One region of the Paenibacillus sp. VMFN-D1 genome, then DNA from elsewhere that is predicted to be linked to it. Evidence: riboswitches for the same ligand, from Rfam matches in the RefSeq annotation. Region 1 holds a riboswitch; each other region holds the start of a gene.
What was found. Region 1 has a riboswitch for thiamine pyrophosphate ahead of C7820_RS29895 (ECF transporter S component). Riboswitches for the same ligand answer to the same signal wherever they lie in the genome.

Region 2: it holds a riboswitch for thiamine pyrophosphate, as region 1 does, so the genes downstream of both, tenA (thiaminase II) here and C7820_RS29895 (ECF transporter S component) in region 1, are expected to answer to the same signal.
Region 3: it holds a riboswitch for thiamine pyrophosphate, as region 1 does, so the genes downstream of both, thiE (thiamine phosphate synthase) here and C7820_RS29895 (ECF transporter S component) in region 1, are expected to answer to the same signal.
Region 4: it holds a riboswitch for thiamine pyrophosphate, as region 1 does, so the genes downstream of both, C7820_RS22345 (ABC transporter substrate-binding protein) here and C7820_RS29895 (ECF transporter S component) in region 1, are expected to answer to the same signal.

What each region holds. Positions count from the first base shown of each region.
Region 1 is NZ_QRDU01000006.1:270,783-277,961, reverse strand. Features, by position in the region: gene C7820_RS29910 (YheC/YheD family endospore coat-associated protein) at 302-1,405, shown strand; gene C7820_RS29905 (energy-coupling factor transporter transmembrane component T family protein) at 1,529-2,341, opposite strand; gene C7820_RS29900 (ABC transporter ATP-binding protein) at 2,338-3,948, opposite strand; gene C7820_RS29895 (ECF transporter S component) at 3,941-4,552, opposite strand; TPP riboswitch at 4,632-4,745, opposite strand; gene asd (archaetidylserine decarboxylase) at 5,027-5,821, shown strand; gene C7820_RS29885 (SDR family oxidoreductase) at 5,840-6,697, opposite strand; gene C7820_RS29880 (phosphotransferase enzyme family protein) at 6,722-7,179, opposite strand, start outside.
Region 2 is NZ_QRDU01000001.1:2,257,298-2,264,476, reverse strand. Features, by position in the region: gene C7820_RS10385 (cache domain-containing sensor histidine kinase) at 1-577, shown strand, start outside; gene C7820_RS10380 (response regulator) at 555-2,114, shown strand; gene C7820_RS10375 (hypothetical protein) at 2,290-2,616, opposite strand; gene C7820_RS10370 (class I SAM-dependent methyltransferase) at 2,768-3,490, shown strand; gene C7820_RS10365 (YrdB family protein) at 3,592-3,918, shown strand; TPP riboswitch at 4,053-4,157, shown strand; gene tenA (thiaminase II) at 4,297-4,995, shown strand; gene thiM (hydroxyethylthiazole kinase) at 4,992-5,840, shown strand; gene thiD (bifunctional hydroxymethylpyrimidine kinase/phosphomethylpyrimidine kinase) at 5,837-6,652, shown strand; gene C7820_RS10345 (carboxylesterase/lipase family protein) at 6,838-7,179, shown strand, end outside.
Region 3 is NZ_QRDU01000002.1:555,604-562,782, reverse strand. Features, by position in the region: gene C7820_RS18045 (S-layer homology domain-containing protein) at 1-889, opposite strand, end outside; gene thiO (glycine oxidase ThiO) at 1,428-2,573, opposite strand; gene C7820_RS18035 (thiazole synthase) at 2,600-3,379, opposite strand; gene thiS (sulfur carrier protein ThiS) at 3,388-3,585, opposite strand; gene thiE (thiamine phosphate synthase) at 3,569-4,216, opposite strand; TPP riboswitch at 4,361-4,470, opposite strand; gene yhbH (sporulation protein YhbH) at 4,709-5,866, shown strand; gene C7820_RS18015 (riboflavin biosynthesis intermediates N-glycosidase) at 6,178-6,732, opposite strand; gene C7820_RS18010 (DUF1266 domain-containing protein) at 6,818-7,179, opposite strand, start outside.
Region 4 is NZ_QRDU01000003.1:280,641-287,819, forward strand. Features, by position in the region: gene C7820_RS22325 (MFS transporter) at 1-47, shown strand, start outside; gene C7820_RS22330 (MBL fold metallo-hydrolase) at 197-937, shown strand; gene C7820_RS22335 (CGNR zinc finger domain-containing protein) at 951-1,550, shown strand; gene C7820_RS22340 (VOC family protein) at 1,738-2,124, shown strand; TPP riboswitch at 2,199-2,311, shown strand; gene C7820_RS22345 (ABC transporter substrate-binding protein) at 2,527-3,579, shown strand; gene C7820_RS22350 (thiamine-binding protein) at 3,634-3,927, shown strand; gene C7820_RS22355 (ABC transporter permease) at 3,924-4,682, shown strand; gene C7820_RS22360 (ABC transporter ATP-binding protein) at 4,710-5,528, shown strand; gene C7820_RS22365 (TatD family hydrolase) at 5,570-6,424, shown strand; gene C7820_RS22370 (SRPBCC domain-containing protein) at 6,502-7,017, opposite strand; gene C7820_RS22375 (VOC family protein) at 7,064-7,179, shown strand, end outside.

The DNA of each region.
Region 1 (7,179 bases):
ACTGACTTGGCGGTTTTTGCACGATTTTGGCCTAGAGAAACGGACCGGCTTGCCCGGCGAAACCGTTCCTGTGGACAGTTTGGCTGGATTTGCCGACGTGAAAACGGTGAAATTTAGGAGAGCTGGAGGGGATATATCCTCAACCGCTCAGGGTACCAGCCACGATAATAAGCTCCGAGCGGTTCGTCCGGCGGTTTATGCGAAAATAGGCAGTGCCTCACGGACAAAGACCCTTGCTTATAGCAATCTATGGCATAGGATATATAAACGTGGAACGACTGAATGCCAGGGAGGGATGAACGTGTGGATTTCTGATGTAGGAATTCTGCTGAATGCGGCGGTGCACCGGGGAATTCCCGGCGGAAAGACGGGAGCGGAATCCCTCGCCAATTTTGATGAGGCGGCCCGGATGTTCGGCTTGAACGCGTGCTATATGAGACTGCAGGATATCGACATCGATCACCATGAATGTACCGCATTTGTGCTGAGAGGCGGGAAATACGTTCAAACCAGACTACCGCTGCCGAAAGTCATTCATAACCGGGCGATCTACTTTGACGCACGATCAAAAAATAGAATAGAGCGGCTTTTGAACGAAGGCTACATTATTTTTAACGGCTACAACCGGTACGGGAAGGACGAAATTCATCACCTGCTTGCCGCTGACCCGCTGCTGGCACAGCATCTTCCCTATACGACTGCCGCCGCACCTTCCTCTATCCAGGATATGATGCGGCGGTATCGAGATCTCATATTAAAACCCTGCACAGGCAGCGTCGGCAGGGGAATCATGCGGCTCCATGCCAGCGGTCCTTACTGGTATTTAACATACGCCAGAACCGGCAGAACTAGAGGATGGACGACGGTCCGGCTCCACAACCATCGGCTTCCGGGCATCCTGCTCCGCCGGATTTCCCAGGTGCCCTTTCTCGTACAGGAACGGATCGCGCTGGCCGAATATAAGCAGCGGCCTTACGACCTCCGCGTGTCCATACAGCGGGGGATCAACGGCAGCTGGAGTCTGACGGGAATGTATGCCAAAGTCGCTGCGTCCCGGATGTTTGTCTCCAATGTGGCCCAAGGCGGCAAGGCCTTTCCGGCCGAACCGATCCTGGCCAAAAGCCTTCCCGGAATGCCGGTGAACAGCGTTGTGGACAGCGTGCAGCATCTCGCCTTCCGGGTCGTCCGGCAGCTGGAGCAGCACCTGCCCTTTATAGCAGATCTTGGACTTGATATCGGTGTCACCGCCAGCGGCAAGCCGTATTTTATCGAATGCAACGGACGGGACCAACGGTATGGATTTCAAAAAGCCGGGATGCATCAGCAATGGAAAAATACCTATCGCGAGCCGATGGCCTATGCCCGGTATCTGGTGAACCGGCAGCATGCCAGCGCGGCATTATAACCTTATACCGGCCGCTGCCATCTCACATTCAAATACCTGATAGAAAGCAAGAGACCGGAAAGTCCGCCCATGCGGCTTTCCGGCTCTGTGTTTTAACACATCGGCTAATAGCTATCATACGGCTTAACCTTGTCCATGGTACCTGACATCTTCGATGCCGAACCAGGGAAGGGCAGCGGCCGCATAGTACGCAGCCGCTAGGGCAATGACGAACATGAGAACCGCCAGCCCGTCATACCTGCTGAAAGCCGACGGATAATAGTACGTTCTGCGCCCCGACCCGCTGAACTGCTTCGCTTCCATCGCCACGGCAACGCGGTGCGCCCGGCGGATGCTCTGCGACAGCAGCGGCACCGCATACAGTCGGACATGCTCAAGGAGGCCACTTGGCCCCCGGCCTGTCCGCACGCCGCGAATCCGCAGCGCCTGCCTGCGGATGAGAAACTCCTCCCATACGATGGACAGCAGCCGGATCGACGCCATGAAGCTGTATGCGAATTTGGGGGGAAGGCGAAAATTTTGCATCAGCGAATAGAACAGCTTGACGGACGGCGTGGTCATGACGAAGAGCAGTCCTTCTGCCGCAAAGGCAATCGCCCGGAATCCCAGGTGCAGCCCGCGGTAGAAGCTTTCCTCGGATACGCGGAACAGCCCCCACTGCCACCAGACGTGATCCCCTTTCCCGAATAGGATCATCGTCAGGGATGAAGAGACGAATACGAGGCAGAAGGAGAGAACGAGCAGCGCCACCTTCCATGCCGGATAACCGCTGAGCAGAAACAGGAGGGCGATGTAGACCGCTGCCTGATAGACGGCAAAATCAATGCTTCGCGTCTGAATCGTAACGATAAACAACATGATCAGCACAGCGAGCTTCAGCGAGGGATTCGCCCGGTGCAGCCAGGTATGACGGCTCGGAGTCAAAAACCGGTTCATCCGCTCACCTCCCCCTGCGCATCCGAAGCTGCGCCTTCTCCCTCAAGCCTCCGCCTCCCGGGCTTTATGGCCGTCAAACTTCCGCCGCGGATTTCCCATACCTGGGTAGCGGCCAGCGCAGCGATTTCCCGCTCATGCGTCACCATAATGATCGCCGTGCCGCTGCGGCGAAGCGCTTCGCAGTATTCCAGGATGGCAAAGGCGTTGCGGGCATCCTGCCCGAACGTCGGTTCATCCAGCAGCAGCACCGCCTGACGGCGCACCGCCGCGGTGGCAACGCTCAGCCTGCGTTTCTGTCCGGTCGAGAGCTGATACGGATGCCGGTTCTCCAAGCCGTTCAAATGAAACGTCTTAAGGCAGTCTTCGGCTCTACGCTCCACCTCAGCCCGCGACATGCCGCCCTGCATGTGAAGGGAAAAGGCCGTCTCCTCCAGTACTGTCTGGGCCACAAACTGAAACTCCGGGTTCTGAAACACGAACCCGATCCGGTCCGAAGGGCAGGTCCGCTTCCTGCCCCTTCCCTGCAGCAGCCTGCCTTCCAGCGCGTAGCTGCCGGCTGTCGGAAGAAGCTGCATCAGGCTCAGCAGCAAGGAGCTTTTCCCCGCCCCGTTAGGACCGACAACGGCGACAAAATCGCCGGCATATACCTCCGCCTCTTCCACCATGATTGCCGGCGCATCTCCGCGAAGGCCGACAAAACCACGCAAGGAGAGGACCGGCGCCGCCAAGTCCGCACCTTGCTGCAGGGATTGCGCCAGGCCGCTGTTCCATGTATCCCGGTGACGGATGTAATCCTCCCAAACGCCGGGATACCAAATGCCATTTTCCTGAAGGGTTCGGCGATACGCCGTGAAGATTTCCGCCGGCTTGCCGTCGGCCAGAATGCTTCCGTCCGGCGCGAACAGAACGATCCGGTCGACCCAGTTCACGATTTCTTCGATCCGGTGCTCGACGATCAGCACGGTCCGTCCGGCCGATACGCCGCGAACCGCCTCCCAAATTTGCTGTCTTCCCTCGGGATCCAGCAGCGCCGAGGGTTCATCCAGCAGGAGCACTTCCGGTTCCAGCAGAAGGACCGAAGCGAGCGCGAGCCGCTGCTTCATCCCCAGGGACAGCCGTTCAATCGGAGTGTGCAGCTCTTCAAGGTCCAGGCCGACCCGTCCGAGCGCCTCCCGCATCCGAGGGACCATATCCTCCCTGGCTACTTGGCGGTTCTCCAGCACAAACGCCAGCTCCTCATCGACATACGGCATGCAGAACTGGGTATCCGGGTCCTGAAATACATACCCGCACGAGCGGGGCTTCCGGATGTCCGCATATTTGAGCGGAACGTCGATGACCGCCGGAATCAACCCGCCGAGCACCTGCAGCAGCGTCGATTTCCCGCATCCGCTTGGACCGAGCAGAAGCACCTTTTCCCCAGCCGGCACAGACAGGGAAACATCCTTGAACACGAACGCCTTCTCACCCGGAAACTTCAGGCGCAGGTCTGTTACCGAAACGGCAATTTGCCCGCTCCCTTGATCCGCCCTTTGATCCGCTCCTTGACCCGTCTCATGCACCGCCGAATGCTGCATCGTCGCGACACCCCGGTTAGCCTCAGTCATGATCGAGCGCTTCATAATCCTTGGCTGTCACTGGCCGGAGCAGCTGGGTTACTCCGGTTGCTTCCAGCGCTTTGGTCAGGGCATACGCCAGGTACCCTGCCAGCACCGCCGAGCTGATTAACCGCATCACGTACTTGAACACGATCATCCATGTCGTATAGTCCGTGACGTAGCCGTAGTACACATCCACCAGGAATGATCCCAATCCCGAAGCCATACCGGCCAGCGCCGCTACCCCCATGGAGAATTTGCGGTAACGGAACAGGGCGAAGATCAGCTCCGCGGCAAGACCTTGCGCCACGCCGTAAATCGCCAGCTGAAGGCCCCATTCACTGCCGAACAGAATTTCTACGTGAGCCGCGGCAACCTCGGCGAGGAGGGCTACGCCGGGCTTGCGGATCAGCAGCGCGGCAAGCGTCGAAGCGAGGAACCACATGCCGTACATCAGCTCATCCGCTTGGAAAAACAGCGGCTTGAACAAGTCGTTCACCGAACCCCAAAAATGGTACACCACCCCGATCACGAGGGATAGCAGAATCGTCACGAGCAGGTCGCTGAGCTTCAGCCCCTTCGGCCGATCCATCTGCATCGTACTGCTGTTCATTTGACAACATCCTTTCTTTTTCCAAAATTGGGCAATAAAAAAACCCCCTGGATAAGCGAGGGAGATCGTCAAATAAGCCCATAAAAGGACTTGAATTCTCTACGCTGGCATTATCCAGATCAGATTCCCGGTCAGCAGCGGTTCATTAGCTGCACTCTCAGCCCGATTCGCTCGAGCTCCCGTATTCCCATATGTACACAGATGAACGCAAGGCGCGGCATCGCCGCCTCCTGGTTCCGGAGCCATCGCTGTCCAAAGCGATGAGATGCTTGGGTTCAATTCCGTGTAACAGGCACCTCGCCGCGATGAGTCGGCATCGGGCCCGTATTGATTCCAAAATACATGATCCTTGAAGGATTGGCAATACCATTTTTCTCAGAGGCGGTTTCCAGCATTTGTTGCATATTGATTTGATAGCCGTTCTATGTCAATATATTCAGAGTGCTACAGGCACGTATGGAAGGGAGATTAGGCATGACAAAGAAATTACTGCGGCTCATGACAGAGCTCTCCTCGCGAAAGTGGCTCTCTTCCATGATGGGACGCTTCTCGCACAGCCGGCTCAGCAGAGGGGTCATCCCTACTTTTATCAAAAGCTATCAGATCCCAGCGCATGAAGCGGAGAAAGAAATCTATGAATACCGCACACTCAACGAATTTTTTTCACGGCGGCTGAAGCCCGGCATGCGTCCCGTTCACGAAGGCGAGCACGTACTCACGAGCCCCGTCGACGCCAAGATCACCGCAATGGGTGAAATCACCTCAGGCACGATTCTGAACGTGAAAGGGCAGGATTATTCGGTGGCGGAGCTGCTTAATTTCTCTCCCCACCTGGAGTTATATAAACATGGCTATGTCTTTGTGCTGTACCTCAGCCCTACCGACTACCACCGGATCCACTCTCCAATCACAGGCGTGAAGGTGGAGAGCGAGCATATCAAGGGACGATGCTACCCGGTCAATGATTTTGGCATGACCCAGATGAAATCCGTGCTGTGCCGCAATGAGAGGCTGATTACGTATATCAAGGGAGCCCTGGGAGAGGTCGCGGTCGTCAAAGTCGGCGCCATGAATGTCAGCAGCATCCGCTACGACGACGAAACCGCCAATTCCTGGCGTAACGGCGATCCGCTCGCCTATTTTGAGTTCGGTTCGACCGTCGTGCTGCTGATCCAGGACGGCGCGTTCACCCCGCGGACAGACCTCCGGACCGGAGATCATGTCCGCATGGGTCAGCTGCTCGGTCAGCTGCACCCGAAGAAAGGCTGAACCGGAAGCGAATCCGGCTCAGCCTTTTTTGCTTAGGAGCGCGACCATAATCCGCTGAAACCACCGGCCCGGAAGCAGCTGCTTGGCCTTCATCGTCCAGCGGGTGCCGGCAGGCAGCGCATAGCGGAATGCCGGCTTGTTCATACTTGCGATTCTTGCGATCAGCCGGGCCACATCGGCCGGATCGCCGCGCTGGCCGGCGTTGTCACGGGAAAAGGCCATCACCTGGTTCAGCATCCGCTCGTAGGGTGACCGTTCGGCGGCGCTCATCTGCGCAAATCCTTTGTCCCATATGGCCGTCCCGTACGAGCCCGGCTCCACCACCACGACATCGACGCCGAATGGCCGCATTTCCAGGGCAAGGCATTCGCTGAAGCCCTCTACAGCAAACTTCGACGAGACGTAGGGGCCAAAACCGGGAAATCCGACAGCCCCGCTGACGCTGCTGATCTGAATGATTGTTCCCTGGTGGGCCTCCCTCATCGCGGGAAGAACGGCCTGGGTGACCGCAACCATCCCGAAGAAATTCGTTTCCAGCTGCGCCTTCCACACGTCCATCGGAATCTCCTCGATCATTCCTCCGTATGCGGTGCCTGCATTGTTCACAAGCACGTCAATGCGTCCGTGGGATTTCAGGATGCCCGATACCGCCTCAAGCACCTGTCTCCCGTCCGTCACATCTAGCCTAACCACGTGAATATGCTGTCTGACCCCCGCCGTCTGCGCAGCGTCCATCAGGTCCCTGCTCGCTTCCGGCCTTCGCATGCCGGCAAAAACCGTGTATCCGGAGGCAGCCAGCTCCACGCTGGCCAGCAGCCCGAAGCCGCTGGAACCGCCCGTGACCAGCGCGACCGGCCGCTCATCATGTCCTCCCAATTGTGCTCCACTCCCGTTCAGATGTTATTTCGCCGGAAACAGAAACGGCTCTTCCGCCAAGTAGCTGCGGATCGCGGACAGAATATACCCCTTCTGTTCCTTCAGCGACGGAATTTCCTGCGGATTGCCGGCGTGAAACGCCTGATTCTCCAGGACCGCCTGCAGGAAAAAGGTTTCCAGCATGGACACGCTCTCCTTCGGAAGAAGTCGCATGCTTTCGTACCCGTCCAGCAGCATGCTCCGCTGTGCTGGGTACAGACCGATCAGCGCCTGCGCCAAATCGTATGCATAATAACCGAACCCGCACCGGCCAAAATCGATAGGGCAAGGTTCCCCGTCCTTGAATACAACGTTCCCTTCGTGGAGATCTGCATGGATCATACCGTATCGGGAAGGGCCCGGAGGCCATGCGGCGATCCGCCCTTTGATTAGGTCTGCCGCCTGTACATAAAGCTCCCATTCATCGGAACTCAGAAAGGCGC
Region 2 (7,179 bases), on a different contig from region 1:
CGGACGTATGATGCGCTACAACCTGCAGTGGACCAGCAACCATGTGCGGCTGAGGGATGAACTGGAGCATATCCAAAACTACATCGCCATCATGAACATACGCTACGACAACAATCTGGTGCTGAACATCAACGTTCCGCCGGTCCATATGGAACAGGAAGTGCTGAAGATGTCGCTCCAGCCCATCGTCGAAAACGCTGTTAAGCATGGGATGGGTTCCCGTTCCGAGGGCGAAAAGCTGGAAATCGCTATCCATGCTTATGTATCGGGGGACAGCATCATTATCGAGGTCTGTGACAATGGCGACGGGATTCCCGAATCCAAACTGAAGAAGATCAACCTGATGATCCGGCTGGAAGACGCGGACTATCAGCAAATGCGGAAGGAGCTGAACGACGGGGAAAGCAGCGGCATCGGACTGCGAAACGTCGATCAGCGTATCGTTATGTTTTACGGGAAGTCGCACGGGATCCGGGTGGAGAGCACCGAAGGAAGTTTTACGCGAGTCACGATGACGCTGCCTTATCTAATTCTAGCGGGAGGTGTGCCTGCCCATGTGCAATCTGCTAATCGTTGATGATGAGAAAAATATCCGGGATGGCCTGAAAGCGATGATTCGCCGCGAATTCGGCGACGACTACGCACTGTACTTTGCCGCGAATGGGGAGCAGGCGCTTCAAGTCATGGACGAGACGGAAATGGACCTGGTCATTACCGACATCCGCATGCCGGTGATGGACGGAATCGAGCTCATTAACCGTATACAGGATCAGGAGGCGCGGCCGGATCTGGTTATTCTAAGCGGTCATGACGACTTCCAGTATGCTAAAGCGGCGATCCGCTGCAATGTGAAGGAATACTTGCTGAAGCCGATCGTTCGTGACGAGCTGTTCCGGACGCTGCGGCGCCTTGACGAAGAGCGCATCCGCAAGGGGGAAATCGCCGATCAGCTGCGCGGAACGAAGGCGCTGAAGGAAAATTATGCGGTGAGCCGGCTGCAGTATTTGTTTTTGCAGGAAGGCATGGACGAGCGCGCCATTCGGGATGTGGTCCTTCAGGCGGGACTGGATTGGCTGGATGCGGGCGGATACGCCGCGCTGGTCCTCGTTCCGGAACGCTACCGGGAAGCCGGCTGGGATGAGTTCACCACTTATGTGGACCAGATGATCGGCTGGCGGCCGGGTGAACGTTATATCCGTTTTTATGACAAAGACGGCAAACTCGTAATGTTTACCGACACCGCTGCTCCGTTCAACCGGCTGGGAGAGGAAATCAACCGCCAGTCGTCCAGCGCCATCCGGGCCGGCATCAGCGAACGGATCACGGGAGCAGGGGAGGTGAAGAAAGCTTACCAGCAGGCCGGCCGGGCGTTGAAGTACTTTTTGTTCCAAAACATGCCGGGACTCATTCGGAGCACTGAACTGTCCGGCAAACGGACGGATTACCGCATCCCGGTGGAAGACATCCGGAAGACGGCCAACCTGCTCGGATTGGATCGGGATGCCGAGCTGAGCCGGCTGCTGCAGCATATTTTCGATATCCGGACGATTCTTCAATATGATATTGGGTATCTGGAAGGGATCAGCCAGGCTTTTAACGAGCATGTATTCGACCAAGTGTTTCAAACCTATGGCGAGGAATCCGTCGACATTTTAAAACTCCACAAGCAGGTGGGGAATCTGTATAACTTCAACCATTTTCATGATTATTTCCATAGTTTGGAGGGCCTGCTCTTCCTGCTGAGCGATTATGTGAAACGGATGCGGTCGATGCATTTTGACCAGAGCGAGATTCAGCGGGCCATCGTCTATATCGAGGAGCATTTTCATGAAAATTTGAATATGGCCGTCGTTTCCAATCACGTCTCATTGAATTATTCGTATTTCAGTCAAGCTTTCAAGGAGTATACGGGGGAGACGTTTGTCAGCTACTTGCGGAAGCTGCGGATCCGTAAGGCCAAGGAGCTGCTCGGCAGCACGGACCTGAAAGTGTACGAAATCAGTGAGCGGGCCGGGTTCGAGAACGTGAAGCATTTTACCAAGGTCTTTAAGGAAATGGAGGGCGTTGCGCCGCTCGAATACCGCTCGCAGCAGGAGGCGCTAAGGCGGAGGTGAACCAAGGGCCGGAACGACAAGCATCCTGTAGCAGAAGGCATTGCCCTTCAGAGGCGTGAATTCCGTTGGACGCCAATAAATCAAGCGTAAAAGGCTGCCGAGAGGCAGCCTTTTAGCGTTACTGGACGAGCAATGAGGAGTCGTGATGCTAAGCATTCAAACCGGAATTTAGGGGTCATAATGTCGACCTCGGATGGCCACGGCGAGCCAATCCACGCTTTATCCCGTAAATGAGGAGATCAATCGCCGCCCCGATGATGATTGCCATGACGATGGAGAGAAGATACGCCGGGAACCGTAAGGGGATAAAGTAGCTGTTCGTTACGAAAGCGTGTTTATCGGACAGCCAGCCCGAATACACTGGGTCATGCAGCAAGGCTTCAAGCAAGGGATTTAGCCGGATCAGTATGATGTTGGCCATGCCCTGGCCGGAAGAATCCAAAATGCAGGTAAGGATTGCAAATAACGTGAGCCAAAAAGAAACGCTTTTTAACAAAGACATTCCCCGCCTTCAAACTTGTTCTTGTCATTAATAACGCATCCTGCCGCAACTAAGTTCTGCACAGCTTACATAAAGCTGGTTTATTTATATCCAACCTTTCTGTTGGTTGGTATAATATGGTGGAGAATAGCGAGTCTACGGAGGTGGTTGCATGAAAGAGAGGGTGCTCGAGGCTTATAACAAGCTCGCCAAGGACTATGAACTGCATACGGATTCGGACAGCGGCGCCAACGCATACTACGAGCGTCCGGCCATGCTGGAGCTGCTGCCAACGGATATGTCCGGCCTCCATGCCCTTGATGCAGGCTGCGCCGCAGGATGGTATACCGAGCAGTTCGTTTCCCGGGGCGCATCGGTATCGGCGATCGATTTCAGTCCCGATATGGTGGAGGCGGCCAAACGGAGAATCGGCAGTCAAGCGGAGATTCAAGTTCATGATCTAAATGAACCGCTGCCATACGGAGCCGATAAGTTCGACTTGATTCTCAGTTCGCTAACGCTGCATTACATCGAAGACTGGGATCCTTTGTTCCGTGAGTTTCAGCGGGTATTGAAGCCTGGAGGAACGTTTTTGTTTTCGGTGCATCATCCGTTTATGGACTTTACCGTTTTTAAGAGACCGGATTATTTTGTACGGGAGCTGCTAGTAGACCGGTGGACGAAGAAAGAGGCAGGCAGCGTTGAAGTGACGTTCTTCCGCAGACCCCTGCAGGAAATCGTCAATATGACGTCAAACTGGTTTGTAATGGACCGGCTTGTCGAACCAAGGCCAGTTCCCGAGTTTCTGGAGCGGCAGCCGGAGTCGGCCGACTTCTACCAGCGGATTCTGCATCACCCGCATTTTTTAATTGTGAAAGCCCACAAGCCGGAGTGAGAGGAAGAGTCGCCGCGGTAGGCAAGAAACAATCGGCATAATTTTACTGAGAATGGCTTCATTCCAAAGGCCCTGACCGGCCCAAAATGGAGGGTTTGGCAATGATTGTGATCGACCTTATCTTTTTTCTAATGGAGCTGTGCGCACTGGCAGCCTTTTGCCTGTGGGGATTTAAACTGGATACCGCCTTGTGGATCCGTATCGTGGCAGGAATAGGTTCGCCGGTCGTTGTTGCTGTTTTTTGGGGCATGTATGTCGCACCGAAAGCGACCTTCCCGGTGACGCTTCCCGTCCGGGCTGTGCTGCAGCTGATCGTATTCGGTCTGGCCGCGGCTGCGCTGTACGGATCGGGTTATCGAACGGCCGCCGTCATTTATGCCGCTGTCGTCATCGTCGAGATGATCCTTTCTTACGCGTTGAAAAGATAAACACTTGAAGGTGGAAGGAGATCCGCTTAAACGATCGACAAGCTTTTTCCCGGTATCCCGCCAGCAGCTTTTTTTGTTTGACAACACCGGCGAACAGAGCTACAGTTAATCATGAACTTGTAAAATATCATACGAAAATCCACTAGGGGAGCTGCGGAGGCAGCTGAGACAAGTGATCGCTTGGACCCTTTGAACCTGATCCGGTTAATACCGGCGGAGGGAAGTGGAGCAGGCCTATACATACGCATCTTTCTTGATGAGATACATTCAGGATGACACTGCAAATAGCGGCCGCTCCATTTCGGGGCGGCTTTTTTGTGTTGGCTTCCCCGCGCCCCGACATGCGATTTTCGTCAAAATTAACGGAGGTGCATGATCATGGCCCGGTTTACCGAAGAATTGAGACACGCGGCAGATCCCATTTATCAAGCGATCTTCAAGCATCCGTTTGTACGGGGAATTGCGGAAGGTACCTTGTCCAAGGAGCAGCTGATTCACTATGTGAAGCAGGATTTTGAATACTTGAACGCCTACATCCGGATCTATGGCATTGCCATATCCCGATGCGATTGCCGGCAGACGACCGCGCTTTTCAACGAACAGATTTCGTTTATTTTGAACAGCGAAACGCATCCCCACCAAAACTTTTGTGATGTTGCTGGTGTTGCATATGAGGAACTGCAAGGCTATCCGCTGGCTCCATCGGCCAATCATTACATCCGGCATATGCTGAACGTCGCCCACGAAGGGGGACTTGAGGATATTGTAGCTGCGCTGTTACCTTGCCCGTGGACCTATACGGAAATCGGCCAACGTCTGCTGGAGGAAGTCCAGCCGGAGAAATCCCATCCGTTTTATGAATGGATGCACTTTTACGGGGACCGGGAAAGCGGCGTGACGGTACAGCTGCGGCGGCTGCTCGACGAATGGGCGGAGGGTCTGCCTCCCGCAAGAAAAAAACGGCTGATGGAGCATTTTCTGACCAGCTGTCAGCTGGAGTACATGTTCTGGGATATGGCGTTTACGCTTGAGGATTGGCCGGTTTCCCTGGCTGCAGCGGAAGGGGTGGGACGATGACCGCCGATATGTTTCCGTCCGGACTCATCCAGCTTCCTTTACGGATAAAAGAGCAGCGTCCGCTCATTCACAACATGACGAATGTGGTCGTGACCAACTTTACGGCCAACGGCCTGCTTGCCCTTGGCGCCTCCCCGGTTATGGCCTATGCCAAAGAGGAGGTGGCCGATATGGCTCGGGTCGCCCAAGCCGTCGTCCTGAATCTTGGAACGCTGAGCAGCGAATTGGTGGAAGCGGCGATCAGCGCCGGCCGATCGGCGAATGATCATGGCGTTCCGGTGTTCCTGGACCCCGTCGGCGCGGGAGCAACCGCATTTCGCACGGAGGCTGCGCTGTGGATTTTGCGCGAGGTCCGCGTGTCACTGGTTCGGGGCAACGCAGCGGAGGTTGCCCATCTCATTGGTGAATCCGGCGCGATAAAAGGCGTCGACGCAGGGGAGGCCGGGAACTCCGCTCCCGCCGACTTGGCGGCACGGGCGGCACACCATCTGGGGACGCTCGTCGCCATTACCGGGCAAGAAGATGTAATCACCGACGGAACGAGGGGATACTTGATCCGGGGCGGACATCCGATGCTGACCCAAGTCACGGGGACCGGCTGCTTGCTGACATCGGTGATCGCCGCTTTTGGAGCGGTCGAACCCGATCTGCTGTCCGCCGGCGCGGCCGCCTTGGCTTACTACGGTGAAGCGGCCGTTCGGGCATTTGAGCGGGCAGGCATGGAGGGGCCGGGAAGCTTCCAAATCGCTTTCCTCGACGCGTTGTCTGTGATGGACCGCCACCCGCTGGAGGAAGGAACCATTACCGCTCTTCTGGAGTCGGCAGGAAGGGGATTTGTGCAATGAGCATCCCGAAAGCATTGACGGTAGCCGGTTCTGACAGCGGCGGCGGAGCAGGCATCCAGGCGGATATCAAAACGTTCCAGGAGCTCGGCGTATTCGGTATGTCGGCCATTACAGCCATTACCGTTCAAAACACACTCGGAGTACAAGGTGTATATCCGCTTCCTGCGGCTGCGGCAGCCGAACAAATGGATGCCGTGGGCACCGACCTCGGCGTGGATGCGGTCAAAACCGGTATGCTGTTCAGCGCGGATATTATTGAGGCCGTCGCAGGACGTATAGCCGCTTTTGGCTGGAGGAATGTGGTCGTCGACCCGGTTATGGTCGCCAAAGGCTGCGCGCGGCTGCTGCAGCAGGACGCGGTTGACGCGCTGAAGAACAAGCTGCTGCCGCTGGCTGCTGTCGTCACGCCCAACATTCCGGAGGCGGAAGTGCTCGCGGGGATGGCGATCCGGTCGATGGAGGAACGCTGCGAGGCAGCCTACCGCATCGCGGCTTACGGTCCGGCGATGGTTGTAATCAAGGGCGGACATGACGAATCGTCTGACAAGGCGGTTGATCTCACTTTCGACGGAGAATCCTTCTCGACCCTGGAAGGAAGCCGGATTGACACGCGTCATACGCATGGAACGGGATGTACCTTCTCGGCTGCGATCGCCGCTGAGCTGGCTAAAGGGAACCCGGTCAACGAGGCCGTACGGACGGCCCGTGAATTCATCCAGGCGGCCATCGAGAACTCGCTCGGTATTGGCGGCGGGAGCGGTCCGACGAATCATTGGGCCTACCGCAGCCAAAAGGAAGGGGCGGCAAGATAAAGGCAGTCGATATTTGTCTGCACCACAAGCGATTAGCACCTGTCTATATAGACAGGTTTTTTTCTTGGCGCTAGCTTCCTTAAATGGTCGTCGATTGATGGCTTTTTGCACCGAGCTTCGGTTAGGCTTTGTCCAATTTTTAGTGTTACAATGGTAGAACGATTCCAACGCTAGAAAGGATGTTAATGAAATTGGACCAACTCCTCATCCGTACTCATAATGGCCTGATTCAAGGATATGTTCAGAACGGCGTCCGGACCTGGAAGGCGATTCCTTACGCCGAGCCCCCCGTCGGCGAGCGGCGTTTCCGGAAACCGCTTCCTGCACGGCCATGGGCAGGCGTCAGATCCGGGGACATGACGGTACCGCTTGCCCCGCAGCGCGTCAACCCTACGGGTGGCGCTTTTAGACTGAAACGGGATCAGATCCCGCAGTCTGAGGACTGCCTGTACGTCAATGTGTGGGCCCCTGACGAGCCGGCACCGCAGCCGCTTCCGGTCATGGTGTGGATCCATGGCGGCGCCTTC
Region 3 (7,179 bases), on a different contig from region 1:
TCCGCCCATAAATACTTCCCGTTTGGTCCGCGCTCAGCCCACTCATGAAAATATAATGATATATTTTAACTTTTCCAGTATTGTTTCGAAGGCTGACGTCTTTACCCAGGATCGTTTTAAGTTCATGACCCTCAGCGTACTGATACGCCGGAATCACCGTCCGGAGATTCGTCCCCGTCGTCCCCACTTCCCGCAGCTCGTTCAATCCCTTGAACGCTTTTGGCTCCTTCGTCTGCGTCGTCTCGTAACGCTGAATGATCACCGCCACCTCCGCGCGCGTGGTCGTTTTGCCGCCGCCGAAGCTGTCATCCGGGTACCCGGACATCAGTCCCGTTCCCAGCATAACTGACACATACGGATAGTCGGCCTTGTTCAAGCCACCTTTGTAATACTCCGTCACCGGAACGATGGTGTCCTTCGTGTCCTCAAACGCCTGCTTGTACTCTCCGTCGCGGGCCGCCAGTCCCGAGGCCATCCACTTCGCCATTTCCACCCGCGTCAGTGGAATGCCCGGCTTAAAGCCGTTTGTGTAATCGGCCGGACTGAAAAAGCCTTTCCCCGCCGCCTCGCTCACTTCCTTTTCGCTCCAGTGCCCGGCCAAATCGGAAAATGCCGCAGCTCCGCCAGCGTTTTCGTTCGTCGACACCCTGGCCAAAATCGCAGCAAATTCAGCCCGTGTAACCGGGTCGTTTGGTCTGAATTTTCCGCTGCCGTCTCCTTTGAGATAACCTTTGGATACCGCATCGTTAATGGCCTGATACGCCCAATGGGACACAGACACGTCCTTAAAAGCCGCCGCCGCGGCGGCCGGCATGGGCTGCTCGATTGCTCCTGCCGTTCCAAGAATCATCGCCCCGGCAAAAATGGTCATCAACATCGCTTTGAACATACTTCTTCCGCTCCAATCTTTTAAAATATGCAGCTTCTTGAATTTCCTGTTTCCTCATAAATTCACTGATCCTCTAGCTTCCTTATCCTCCTGACATTCTGGTACAATCTAACTTTCTACTTCTTCCCGGACCTTCTGTGCTGCTGTTCCCTTTGTAGCTCTAAGCCTAAACTCTCTTGCTAAAAATATGTTTTCTTAACCGACGGGACTGCTTGCCCACGCGTGGCCCTAAGCAGCCGCACCTCCTTATGTATTCCTGTGAAACTTCTTTCCTATTAAGCATAGGACTACTTGTAGTATACTACAGGATTTTCGCAAAATTTGTCATTAATTGTCACTATACATCATCACTTCAATTATATGGGTTTAATGGATATATAAGATGCGTGTTCTTCAAGTAGTTTTACGTCGCCCGACACAAAAAAAACAAAGCAGGAATGCATTCCTGCTTTGCCATGTGCCTCATGCCAAACGAATAACTTTATATTGTCCGTACTTTTATCAGCTAGAACAAGTAATGTTTAACGTCGTCAATCCTTTATTTCCACGAAAAAGCGCCCGCCTGCACCTCACCGAACCGGTTCGGCCGGAACGCTCCACACCACTCCGGCAGCGGCTTGCCCTCCACGCTATCGGCGATCAGCGCGGCCGTGACCGGGCTGAGCAGGATGCCGTTGCGGTAATGACCCGCGGCCACAAAAATATGGCCGGCATCGTTCAGCCGCCCGATCAGCGGCCGGCCGTCCAGCACCGCCGGGCGCAGTCCCGCCCAGCGGTGAAACGGCTGCACCTCACCAAGAACAGGCAGCACTTGCTTGTTCCACTCCGTCAGCCGCCGGATCCCTTTGTCCGTAACGGACGTATCGAACCCGGCGATATCCTCCGAGGCGCCGCACACGAGGGTTCCGTTCTCTTTTTGTACCAGGTACCCCTGGCTGGTGAACACCAGATGCCGAAGCCGCTCGCGCTCCTCGCTCCAGGCGTAGGCGCAAATTTGCCCCCGGATCGGGTACACGGGAATCCGGATGCCAAGCGTCTCCGACATCTCCTGTACCCACGCACCGGTGCTGATCAGCAGCCGGTCCGCTTCAAACCGCTCGCCATTTTGCGCCCACAGCGCAACCCGCTCCCGCCATTCAGCCAGTTCGATCCGGCCAAGATGCTCATGAATCTGCACGCCGGAGGCCAGGCAGGCCCGTTTGACCGCTTCCGTCAAATCCGGGGCATACACATGGCTCTCCACCGGAGTCCACAGGGCGGCTACTGCTTCGCGGGTCAGTCCCGGCTCGGCATCGAACAGCGCGCTTCCCGTTAATATTTCGCCACCGGAGCCCCAGCTCCGCTGCCATTCCAGCCGGCTCTCCAGCGCCAGCAAATCCGCCTCATGCCTCACGACGTACAGGCTGCCGGTTTCGGCATACTCGAAGTCAACGCCGGAGATGTCCTTCACCGCCTGCTGCCACTGCGGATACAGCGACAAGCTCTCACGGCACAACCGAAAGAATTCGTCCGGGGACTCCACGTTCTCCGAATACGGAGCGAGCATCCCTGCCGCCGCGCCGGAGGCCTGCCCGCCGCAGGGTCCCTTTTCAAGCAGCGTGACGTTCAGGCCGCGGCGGCGCAGCTCCAGCGCGCAGGATAATCCGATAATGCCGCCCCCCATGACAATGATGTCTCCGCTCATTGTTACAGCCCCCTGTCCATCCTTTTTTATTCGATGACGAGCGATTCCAGGCCGCTGCTGGCCGAAGCATATTTCTTCTTCGGAATCCGCCCGGACAAGTAGGCCAAACGCCCCGCCTCAACCGCCAGCCTCATCGACCGGGCCATCATCACGGGGTCTTTGGCTTTGGCCACCGGGGTATTCATCAGAATGCCGGAGACTCCCAGCTCCATCGCGAGCGCCACGTCGCTGGCTGTCCCCAGACCCGCATCTACGATGACAGGGACCGACAGCTCCTCCACGATCAATCCGAGATGGTACGGATTCAGAATGCCGAGGCCGGTCCCGATGGGCGCTGCGCCGGGCATAACCGCGGCTGCCCCGGCCTCCTCCAGCTTTTTGCAGATCACCGGATCGTCGGAGATATACGGCAGTACCGTAAAACCTTCCTTGACCAATATTTCCGTCGCTTTTAACGTTTCAATCGGATCGGGCAGGAGCGTGCGCTTATTGGCGCTAATCTCCACCTTGATCCAGTCGCTGAGTCCCGAAGCCCGCGCCAGCCGGGCAATCCGGACCGCCTCTTCGGCGGTTGTCGACCCGGACGTGTTGGGAAGGTAGATGTATTTCTGGGGCTCCACATGCTGCAGAATTGAGTCATCCTCCACCGAATCGAGATGGATCCGGCGGATAGCGAACGTCAGCACCTCGGTTCCCGAAGCTTTGATCGCCTCCATCTGCACATAAGGATCGGGGAACAGCCCGGTCCCCAAAAACAACCGCGACGACAGTTCCTGTCCGCCAACCTGCCAATTATCTCTGCTCATTTTCCCCCTCAACCTCCCGCTACGAAATGGACCAGCTCCAGCTTCATTCCAGGTACGACCGGAGTCGTCTCCCACTGCTCGATCTTCAGCACCTGTCCGTCCGCTTCCACCATGACCGGCCTGCCGGACAGCCCCAGCAGGCGGAGAACATCGGCTACCGTCTCGGCCGCCAGCTCCCGCTTTGTTCCGTTAATGACCAGTTCCATCCGCCGCTCCTCCTCTACCTTCAAGCTTGTGAATGAACGCCCGGCATACCGCTTCCGGGTCAGGGCTGCCGACGATTTCGCTCACCGCGCAGACGCGGCTCGCACCGGCCCGGATCACTTCGTCCACGTTGCCCAGCTTGATGCCGCCAATCGCCACAAACGGGATCTTGATGACCTCGGCGACTTCCCGAATGTACGAAAGACCGACCGGATCCACCACATCCGCTTTCGTGGCCGTCGCATAGATCGGCCCGACGCCGATATAATCCGCCCCTTCCGCTTCGGCGAGCTGCGCTTCCGAAATCGCATGGGTGGATATGCCGATGATCTTGGAACCGACAAGCTTTCTGGCTTCCGCGATCGGCATATCGCCCTGACCGAGGTGAATCCCGTCCGCATCCACCTCCATCGCGATATCAACGTGATCGTTCACGATAAAAGGGATACCGTAGCGGCGGGTCAGCTCCCGCAGCTCCGCCGCCTTGCGCAGCAGCTCTTCCCTGCCGCTTGTTTTGTCGCGGAATTGAACGATGTCCGCGCCTCCCCGAATAGCTTGCTCCATCACGTCCACCAGCCGGCGTCCCGGATGGAACGTCTCGCCAGTAATCGCATACAGACGAAAATCGACCATGACTGCTTCTCCTCTCTTCCCTTTTGCCATTCCCTCCATTTCATGCCGGCTTCTATCATCGCGAAGGGTAAGCCCTCGTCTTGCGAAAGCGCCCTCTTACCCGGTTAACACAAAAAAACCATTCGAGAAATACACGAATGGCACCGCAATTCGAATGATATTCTCTACGCCAGCATTACCTGGATCAGATTAACGGTCCGCAGCATAAGGCTGCCATCTCAGCCGGACTTCATCCAGCACCCGCATTCCTATTTAATTTCACAACCACTATAGCCCAAACTGCTGACTTTTGGCAATAGCCAGCGTGAGATCACCGGCATCGGAACGCCTATCTCATCCATAGGAGCGATTCTCGCAAAATTTCATATATTTGGGTGCGGCAAACTTCTTATTTTATCTCTTGCGTCATCACATATCGTCCCCGCCCGTGAATATAAATGTTTAACAAGCCAAAGTTTGTGCTGAGTATGGGAACATGGGAGGTGCCTGAACATGCCATCAGACGATCATTCGCTGTTTGTGGTGTCCAAGGAGGACTGGTCACTGCACCGGAAAGGGTACCAGGATCAGGTCCGCCATCAGGAGAAGGTTAAGGAAATTATCAAGCAGAACCTGCCCGACCTGATCACAGAAGAAAACATCGTGATGTCGGACGGTAAGCAAATCATCAAGGTGCCCATCCGGAGCCTCGATGAATACCGTTTCATTTATAACTACCAGAAGCAAAAGCATGTCGGCCAGGGAGACGGCGACAGCCAGGTGGGAGACGTGCTGGGCAGGGATCCGGTGCAAAAGCCGGGTCAAGGGGAAAAAGCCGGCGACCAGCCCGGCCAGGACATTATGGAAGCCGAGATCAGCCTCGAAGACTTGGAGAACATGCTGTTCGATCAGCTGGAGCTGCCGAATATGAAGCCGAAAGAGCAGCAGGAAGTCGAAACCGAATCGATCACGTTCAACGATATCCGCAAAAAAGGCATGCAGTCCAACATCGACAAGAAGCGGACGATCCTGGAAAATCTGCGGCGCAACGCCACCAGCGGCAAGCCGGGAATTCACCATATCAGCCCCGACGATCTGCGTTACAAAACGTGGGAGGACGTCGTCGTTCCCCATTCCAGCGCGGTCATCATTGCGATGATGGATACGTCCGGGTCGATGGGCACGTTTGAAAAATACTGTGCGCGCAGCTTCTTCTTCTGGATGACCCGCTTCCTGCGCCGCCAATACGAAAAGGTCGACATCGTCTTTGTGGCCCATCATACGGAGGCCAAAGAAGTCACCGAAGAAGATTTCTTTACCCGGGGCGAAAGCGGGGGCACGATCTGCTCGTCCGCCTACCAGAAAGCGCTGGAAATCATCGACCGGCGCTACCCGCCCGCCAAGTACAATATTTATCCGTTCCATTTCTCGGACGGCGACAACCTGACTTCCGATAACGAACGCTGCGTGCGGCTGATTGGCGAGCTGCTTAAAGTCAGCAACATGTTCGGTTACGGAGAGGTCAACCAGTACAACCGGAGCAGCACGCTGATGTCCGCGTACCGGAATATCAAACTCGATCAGTTCATGTATTACGTCATCAAGGAAAAGGGCGAAGTCTATCAGGCGCTGCGTACGTTCTTTAAAAAGCAGGAAGGCGCCCTGACTTAAGCCGAAGGACCGTCTCATCAAACGCAAAGTTATGGCATATAAAAAGGTCGTTGTCCCGTTACGCTGAGTAACCGACAACGACCTTTTTGCATATGACCTTCGATTTGCAGCCCTTTTCCACAATCTAGCATGACCCTCGATTTGCAGCCCTTTTCCTACGATCGACTGATCCTGACTTCCTGCCAAGCTCCTCACCGACGGCATGCTCATCATTGCCAATGTGCTCCTCATTGCCAGCGTGTTCCTTACGGCTGCCAAGTTCTTCACTCCCGCTAGGCCCCGCACGCACGACACGCATGTTTCGTATGCAGCTAGGCTTCTTTCGCCTGCAGCCGGTCCCGAACCTCCATCAAGGCAAGGCCAAGCAGGTTCTTCCCTTTCCACAGCAGCGGGTTCAGGACCGCCTCGTCGTCAGCGGCCAACCCAACGCCCCAGATCGAATCCACGGGACTTGCCTCTACCAGCACCCGCTGCCCGGTACCCAGCAGAAATTGCTTCAAATCGTCGTTTTGGGAAAACTTCGCTTCGTTTCCCTGGACCACAATGGAGTACCCTTCCCGGTCCCATACGGCCGGATCGAATCCTCTCACCTTCCGCCCCAGATCTTTGGCATGTTTCGGATGCTTGGCTGCGAGAATCTGTTCTCGGATCTCTTCGTCACCGAACAGCCTGGCTTTCTCGGCCATCATATAATGCTCGGCACTCGCATACTCCACACCGTCCACGGTAAACTTTGCTTCCCACCACTGGCTGAAGCAGCTCTTCGAAATAGAACCGTCCGCCGCGGGCTGGTGCCCCCAGAAAAATACATACTTTAGCTTGGTCCCTTTCCGGAATGCCTTCCGGAGTTCTTCCAAGGTATACATCCAAATCCCCCCTTTAAGAGCATCCAGCGTACTTAAGCCCCACAATCTAAAGGCCCTGTGACCCGCATGCCCATTGATCACCGCCTCAGGCATCCAGGCTGGCCGATTCCTTGCGGTACGCTGCTCGTTCACCTCCCGGCTCAAGCGGAATATCCCATGGCGCCTTCCGGGAAGCGAAGGTACCCATCCCCAGCAGCGTCTGTCCGCGGGTCATGATATAGACTACATTTGCAAACTGCTCCTCCGGTTTCCAAAAGCGGCTGCCGGCCATAAATGCGATCAAATACTCTTCCCAGCTGCGGTAATGCTGCTGCACATACCCGGCCGCTTCCAATTTAATGGCCCAGGCCTCTTCCTTCGTCAAATATCCGTAAGCGAGTCCGATCCGGCTCAAGAAAATCGCCCAGCCGCCCCCGAAGGCGGCTATTTCTCCGGCGGGCAGCTGCA
Region 4 (7,179 bases), on a different contig from region 1:
TGGTTCACCAGAGCGGACTGCAAGGGTCGTCAGGTGCAGGAAAATAAGCTATTCAATTAAAAGTGGGCCAGCCGGTCCGCTTTTTTTATTTTTGTATAACCCCTAAAAATATATTTACAGGTTATAAAAATGCAGTTATACTCCAGTTATAACTTGTAATAAAAATTTTAGTGGTTATACAAAGGAGATGGATGACATGGAACTTCAAAAGCTTCCTTGGGCAGGCATTCGAGTGACGGCAGGAGCCACATCGGTGGTCATTGACCCGCTTTATCATTTTCCGGAAAGATACGGCCAGTCTCACGAAGCGCTCTTCCCGCTTAAAGAATACGGCCCGGCAGATGCGGTGCTGATCACCCATGAGCATACGGATCACTTTGATCCACAGGCCATCATCGATGCCTATGGGGTTGACATTCCCGTGTACCTCCCGCAGGAGAGCGTCCTCCTTGCCGAAAATAGCGGCCTCAACCGCGTAATCGGTGCTTCCGTCGGCGATGCCTTCCAAATCGGTGCGCTGGGCGCAACCGCCACGTACTCCGTCGACGGGGTCGGAGACGTGCAGATCGCCTGGGCGTTGAGCGACGGCGAGCACCGCCTGCTCCACTGCGGAGATACGCTGTGGCACGGCTACTGGTGGAAAATTGCCGCGGCTCATGGCCCATTCGATGCGGTATGCCTGCCGGTGAACGGTGCCGTTCTGGAACGTCCTGATCGTCAGCCGCCCAGCGGCATGCCGATCACGCTGCTTCCGGAACAAGCGGCCGCGGCCGCACGCGTTCTCGGGGCCAAACGGCTGGTGCCGATCCACCATACCGCCATCCACCATCCGCCTGTATACCTGCAGACTCCCGATTGGCAAAATCGCCTGCGGGCTGCAGTTGGTGATACAATGGACATAGCATTCCTGAACACAAAGGAAACGATTACTCTATAAAGGATGACGCATCATGGATAAATCCCCTTCCCGCAACGTGCTGGGGGGCGCCCTGTGGATCAATCTCGCCAATACGGTGCGCATGCGGGAGCACCGGGTCACGGATATGCTGGAGGAGCCGGGATATTTGGACGAATGGCTCCACGATAATGAATTGCACGGCTTGAACAATACCCCAGGGGCAGCTTCAGCTGTGACGCGGGAAGACCTGCTGCCCGAACTGCTCCGTCTGCGCGGCGTGTGCCGGCTCGTTCTAGAAGACCTGGACCATGGTGGTACCTTGTCGGATAAGGCATTCGCCGCCATGGAGGCCGAAGCTTCGCGGTTAGATGTGGCGCTCCGGGCTGAGCGGGATGCCCAAGGCCTCCCCCATCTCATCACCTACGGACAAACCGCCGTCCAAGGCGTGCTGTACCCCATCGTCCGCTCCCTGTTCGAGACGCTGGCAAGCGTATCTTCGGACCGCATCCGGATCTGCGAGCATGACGACTGTATCCTGCACTTTGTGGACACCTCCAAGAGCGGCAAGCGGCGCTGGTGCAGCATGGACACTTGCGGCAACCGCCATAAGGCGGCCGAATTTTATGCGAAGAAGAAGCAGCGCGGGAACTAAAATAAGCCTGGGATCGTCTGATAGACAGCCCGGGCTTTTTTTAGTGGTTCTATTTCGTTGCTGACTGCCCTTCATTGATATGGCGGACTTTCCATCCCCCACTGTACAACTCGGATTTAAATGCTATAATGGCCTTAATTTAGGGCAACCCATTACTTATAAGTACTATGAAAAGGAGCTTATACATATGGCTAATAAACGTTTGGATCATGTCGGCATCGTCGTACGGGATTTGGAGTCAACCATCCGATTTTATACCGAGATCGTGGGCCTGGAGCTGAAAGGCCGGCTGACGCACACCAACGGCGTGTTCCAGCTGGCGTTTCTCGGCTTCGGGGACAGTAACGAGACAGAAATCGAGCTCATTCAAGGCTACAGCTACGACCTGCCGGCCGAAGGCACAGTGCACCATTTTGCGATCCATGTCGACGACATTCAGAAGGAATTTGAGCGGATTCAGGCGCTCGACGGCGTGGAGCTGATCGATCAGGAAATCGTGACCCTGCCCAACGGATACCAATATTTCTTTATCTATGGTCCGGAAAAAGAATGGATCGAATTTTTCCAGAGATAATCTGGAATCGGGCGGATGTCTGGACACCCCCATGGGGATGGACTATAATATGGGAGGAAAACAACCCGAAAACCTTATAGAATCCGGGGTGCTGGAATTGGCCGGCTGAGATTGTATCCCTTCAAGATACTGACCCTTTTAACCTGATCTGGGTAATGCCAGCGTAGGAAACCGTTTGTCACGGCATACAATCCGTGCTGATCTTGCGCATATGAAGCGTCCCGTTTACGGGGCGCTTTTTTCATTCATACTAGTGAAAAACGGGATCACGCCTTGCGAATGCTTCGATGATTCAGTCACTCAGATCGGCTTACGATTCTAAATATAACGGGGAGAGGGGATCACCGGTCGTTGCTTACAGAGAGAATAAGAACGGCCGGACATCAAAGGAGAGAGAAAGCCATGAAGAACAAATCCATCGGCCTGCTGATGCTGGTCTGCATGCTCGTACTGACGCTTGCCGGATGCGGCGGCAGCCAGAACAATGCGGGCAGCGGAGAAGGTACATCCGCTTCCGACAGCACGGCAGGCCAGGACGACACTGCAGCGAAGCCGCTGAAGGACGTCAAAGTCGTCCTCGACTGGACGCCCAACACGAACCATACCGGGCTCTATGTCGCCAAAGACTTGGGCTACTATAAAAAAGAAGGCTTGAACGTCGAAATCGTGCAGCCGGGCTCCACCGGCGCGGACGCCATGGTCGCTTCCGGCAAAGCACCCTTCGGCGTTAGCTATCAGGAGAGCGTGACCCAGGCCCGCACGCAGGGCGTTCCGCTCGTCTCGATTGCCGCGGTCATCCAGCACAATACGTCGGGCTTTGCCGCACCGGTGGACCGGGGCATCAAGACGCCGAAGGATTTTGAAGGCAAAACGTACGGCGGCTGGGGCTCCCCTGTGGAGGAAGCCGTCATGGGCTCCATCATGGAGATCGACAAGGCGGACGTGAAGAAGGTGAAAATCGTCAACATGGGCGACGCCGATTATTTTACCGCCGTGAAGCGGGACATCGATTTCGCCTGGATCTTCTACGGCTGGACCGGTATCGAGGCGAAGCTGCGCGGCGAGCCGCTGGACATGCTGTATGTCAAAGATTATTCCGAGAAGCTGGACTACTACACACCGGTTCTCGTAACGAACGAGAAGCAGATCAAGGACGACCCTGAGCTGGTTAAAGCGTTTATGCGCGCGACCGCCAAAGGTTATCAGTACGCGATCGACAAGCCGGAAGAAGCTGCCAACCTGCTGCTGAAGGACGTGCCCGACCTCGATAAGCAGCTGGTGATCGAAAGCCAGAAATGGTTAAGTCCTAAATATCAGGACGACGCAGCCCGCTGGGGCGAGCAGAAGGAACAAATCTGGAAGGGCTATTCCGACTGGATGTACGAGCACAAGCTGCTGGACAAGCCGCTGGACGTAAAGAGCGCGTACACGAACGACTTTTTGCCGGAACAGTAAGCCGCATCTAACCTAAAATACATGTAATCTTATCAAGAGAGGAAGTAGATTCGCATGGCCAATACGCTGTTAAGCATTCAGGTAATCCCGAAGACGCCGGGCAACGAAGACTCTTACGCTTACGTCGACCGCGCCATTGAGGTCATTCAGCAGTCCGGCGTGAAGCATGAGGTGCACCCGCTGGAAACGACGATGGAGGGCGAGCTGGAGGAGCTGCTGGACGTCGTGCGCAAAATGCACGAAGCTCTGGTGGCCGCAGGCAGCCCGAGTATCATCTCCCAGGTCAAAATCGCCCATAATCCCGGCGGAATCAGCATGGACAAGCTGACGGAGAAGTACCGTCCATGAGAAGCTGGTGGAAAAACGTATGGCCGCCCCTCGTGGCGGTCATCTTCTTTTTGCTCGTGTGGCAGCTGCTGACCTCCCTGTTCCATATTGAACAATGGATTTTGCCTGCGCCGAGCGACATCGCCCGGGAAGCTGCGGCCGCTTCCGGGGGCTTGTGGGAGCATGTATGGGCCACGCTGAAGCTGACCGTGTTCGGCTTCGCCATCGGAACCGCCATTGGGCTGGTCATCGCACTGATTCTGCATTTGATTCCGTTTTTAAAACAGGCGCTGTATCCGCTGCTCATTCTAAGCCAAAATATCCCGACTATCGCCCTCGCCCCCCTGCTGATGATCTGGTTCGGCTTCGGCCTCCTGCCCAAGATCATCGTCATCACGCTCGTCTGTTTTTTCCCTGTAGCGGTCGCCGCCCTGGGCGGCTTGAAGCAGACCGATCCCGTCATGATGAACTACATGCGCATGATCGGGGCGGGCAAAGGCCAAATCTTCGCCAAGCTGGAGCTGCCCCACGCGCTCCCTTCCATCTTCTCCGGCATTAAAATCGCCGCCACCTACAGTGTCATGGGAGCGATTATTGCCGAGTGGCTGGGGGCCGACAAGGGCATCGGCTATTATATGATGCTGCAAAAATCGGGCTACCGCACCGACCGCATGTTCGTCGCGATCATGATTATCGTCGTGCTGAGCCTGCTGATGTTCGGGCTGATTGCGCTGCTCGAAAAATGGTTCGTCCGCTGGAAGCCAAAGCAGGGCTAGCGGGCCTGACCGGAAAGGAGAATTGCCGTGATAAATCAAGAAACTACGCCTGCAGCACTGGAGATCGTCTCCGTCAGCAAAAGCTTCACAGAGAAGCGCCGGACGCTGCCGGTACTCAACGACATCTCGCTGACCGTGGGCCAAGGTGAATTCGTGTCCATCATCGGACCGTCGGGAAGCGGCAAGAGCACGCTGCTGCACGTGATCGGCGGGCTGACCCGCCCGGATGCCGGCACCGTCCGGATGAACGGCGCCGAGGTGACCGGGCAGCAGGGGCATATCAGCTACATGCCGCAGCAGCCCGCCCTGTTCCCTTGGCGGACGATCGAGGACAATGTGCTGCTGGCCCAGGAGGTGCACGGCCCCGTCAGCCGGGAGGCCCGTGACGACGCGCGGCGCTGGCTCGCCAAAGTCGGCCTGGCCGGCTTTGAGAAGGCGCATCCGCATACGCTGTCGGGCGGCATGCAGCAGCGGGCGGCCTTTCTCCGCGCGCTGCTCAGCCCGCAGGAGCTGATGTGCCTGGACGAGCCGTTCAGCGCGCTCGATGCGCTGACCCGCAGCGACATGCAGCGCTGGCTGCTCGACATTTGGGAAGAGAACCGCCGCTCGGTTCTCTTCATTACGCACAACATCGAGGAGGCGCTGCTGCTCTCGAGCCGTATTTACGTCTTCTCGAGCCGGCCGGCCGCGGTGCTGCACGCCATTGACGTGCCGTTTCCGCGCCCGCGGCGCGAGGAAGTGACGGAGGCTCCCGAGTTTCTGCAGCTGAAGCGTCAGCTGAGCGAATGGATGCGAGAGGAGCAGCGAAAAATGCAGGCTGCACAGCAAGGAGGTTCACGCCTATGAGCGGCAACCACAGCGAAGTAAACCCCGCAAACGGCCAAGAGATGATCCTTGACCGGGCAGCGGCGGCATCCGCATCGCCGGCGGAGGCGAACCGGTCGCCGCTCGCGCCCTTGATCGATGCCCATATTCATCTCGATACTTATAAGGAGCACGAGACACAGACGCTGCTCGGGAGTCTGAAAGATGCCGGCGTCGAAGCCGTCATCGGCGTGTCCATGGATTTGGCATCGAGCCAGGCCAATCTGAGGCTTGCCCAGACTTGGCCCGGGCAGGTCTATCCCGCCTTCGGCTTCCATCCCGAGCAGCCGCTCCCTGCTGACCGCGAGATCGACGCGCTCTTCGGCTGGATGGCGGAGCATGCGGATGACATGGTCGCCGTCGGCGAAGTCGGCCTGCCGTACTACTCGCGGCTGGAGGCTGCCGAAGCCGGGCTTCCTTGGGATAACGGACCGTACGAGGCGCTGCTTGAGCGCTTCGTACGTTTTGCCCGGGACCATGACAAGCCGATCGTGCTGCATGCCGTGTACGAGGATGCGGATATCGCCTGCGATCTGCTGGAAAAGTACGGCGTCTCCCGCGCCCATTTCCACTGGTTCAAAGGATCGGCGGACACCGTGCGGCGCATGGCGGATAGCGGATATTACGTCTCGTTTACGCCGGATATCGCCTACGAGGCGGAAATCCAGGAGCTCGCGCGCCGGTATCCCGCCTCCCAGGTGATGACGGAGACCGACGGGCCATGGCCGTTCGAAGGGCCGTTCGCCGGTCAGATGACCCATCCCCGCATGACCGCAGAGGTGGCCTTGGTATGGAGCAGCATTCGTGGCGTCCCCCTGCCGGAAGCCAGGGCGCTGCTGCATGCCAATGCCTGCCGTTTTTACGGCCTTCCGCGCTAAATCAAAAGGGGTCTGCCCGCTACGGACAGGCCTTTTTCTTTTCCCTCTCCAAATTCAATTTCACCTATCTTCGGGTGTTATCCGCCAACGAGCGTCTCTCCGGTTTCAAGCAGCGTCTTTAAGCCTGAAAGCACGATCGGAAATCCCCTTTCAACAATTTTTGCGGTTTCAGCGGCTTGGTCCAGTTCATCATGCACAACGGTGACGAGGGTTACGCCCATAAGGTCTTCATGTGAACCGATCTCCCACGTAATGCGTATCGGGGGCTCGTGTTTCGCCCCCGGAAACGCAACATACCGCCAACTCATAACGAGTTTACTCGGAGGATCAATGTCGAGAATGATTCCTTCCGCCCTCTTCTCTTCCCCGTTCCATAGTTCGAATGGGGACTCGATTTGCCAATCGGAACGGAAGGCGCAATGGTGCCAAAATTTTGACGTCTTGGCCGGATCCGTAATCGCTTGCCAAACCTGCTCGGGGGTTGCCTTAATCGCGATCCGACTTACATGACGGGGGTTGTTTTCCATTTTCATTTCACGCTCCAGTTCAAAAAAATGTTTTGTTTCGCTTGACACGTTACTTTTTGGTAACATATGATGAGGGTATCATAAGTGACTTTATAGTCACATGATAGCGCAAATGGATTTGTTTGTCAGCCGGCGGCATGCAAATCGCATAAAAAATGAATGGGAGCTGATCTTCTATATGACTGAACAGATGATGGACACTCCACAACATGAGGCAGACCGCCTTGA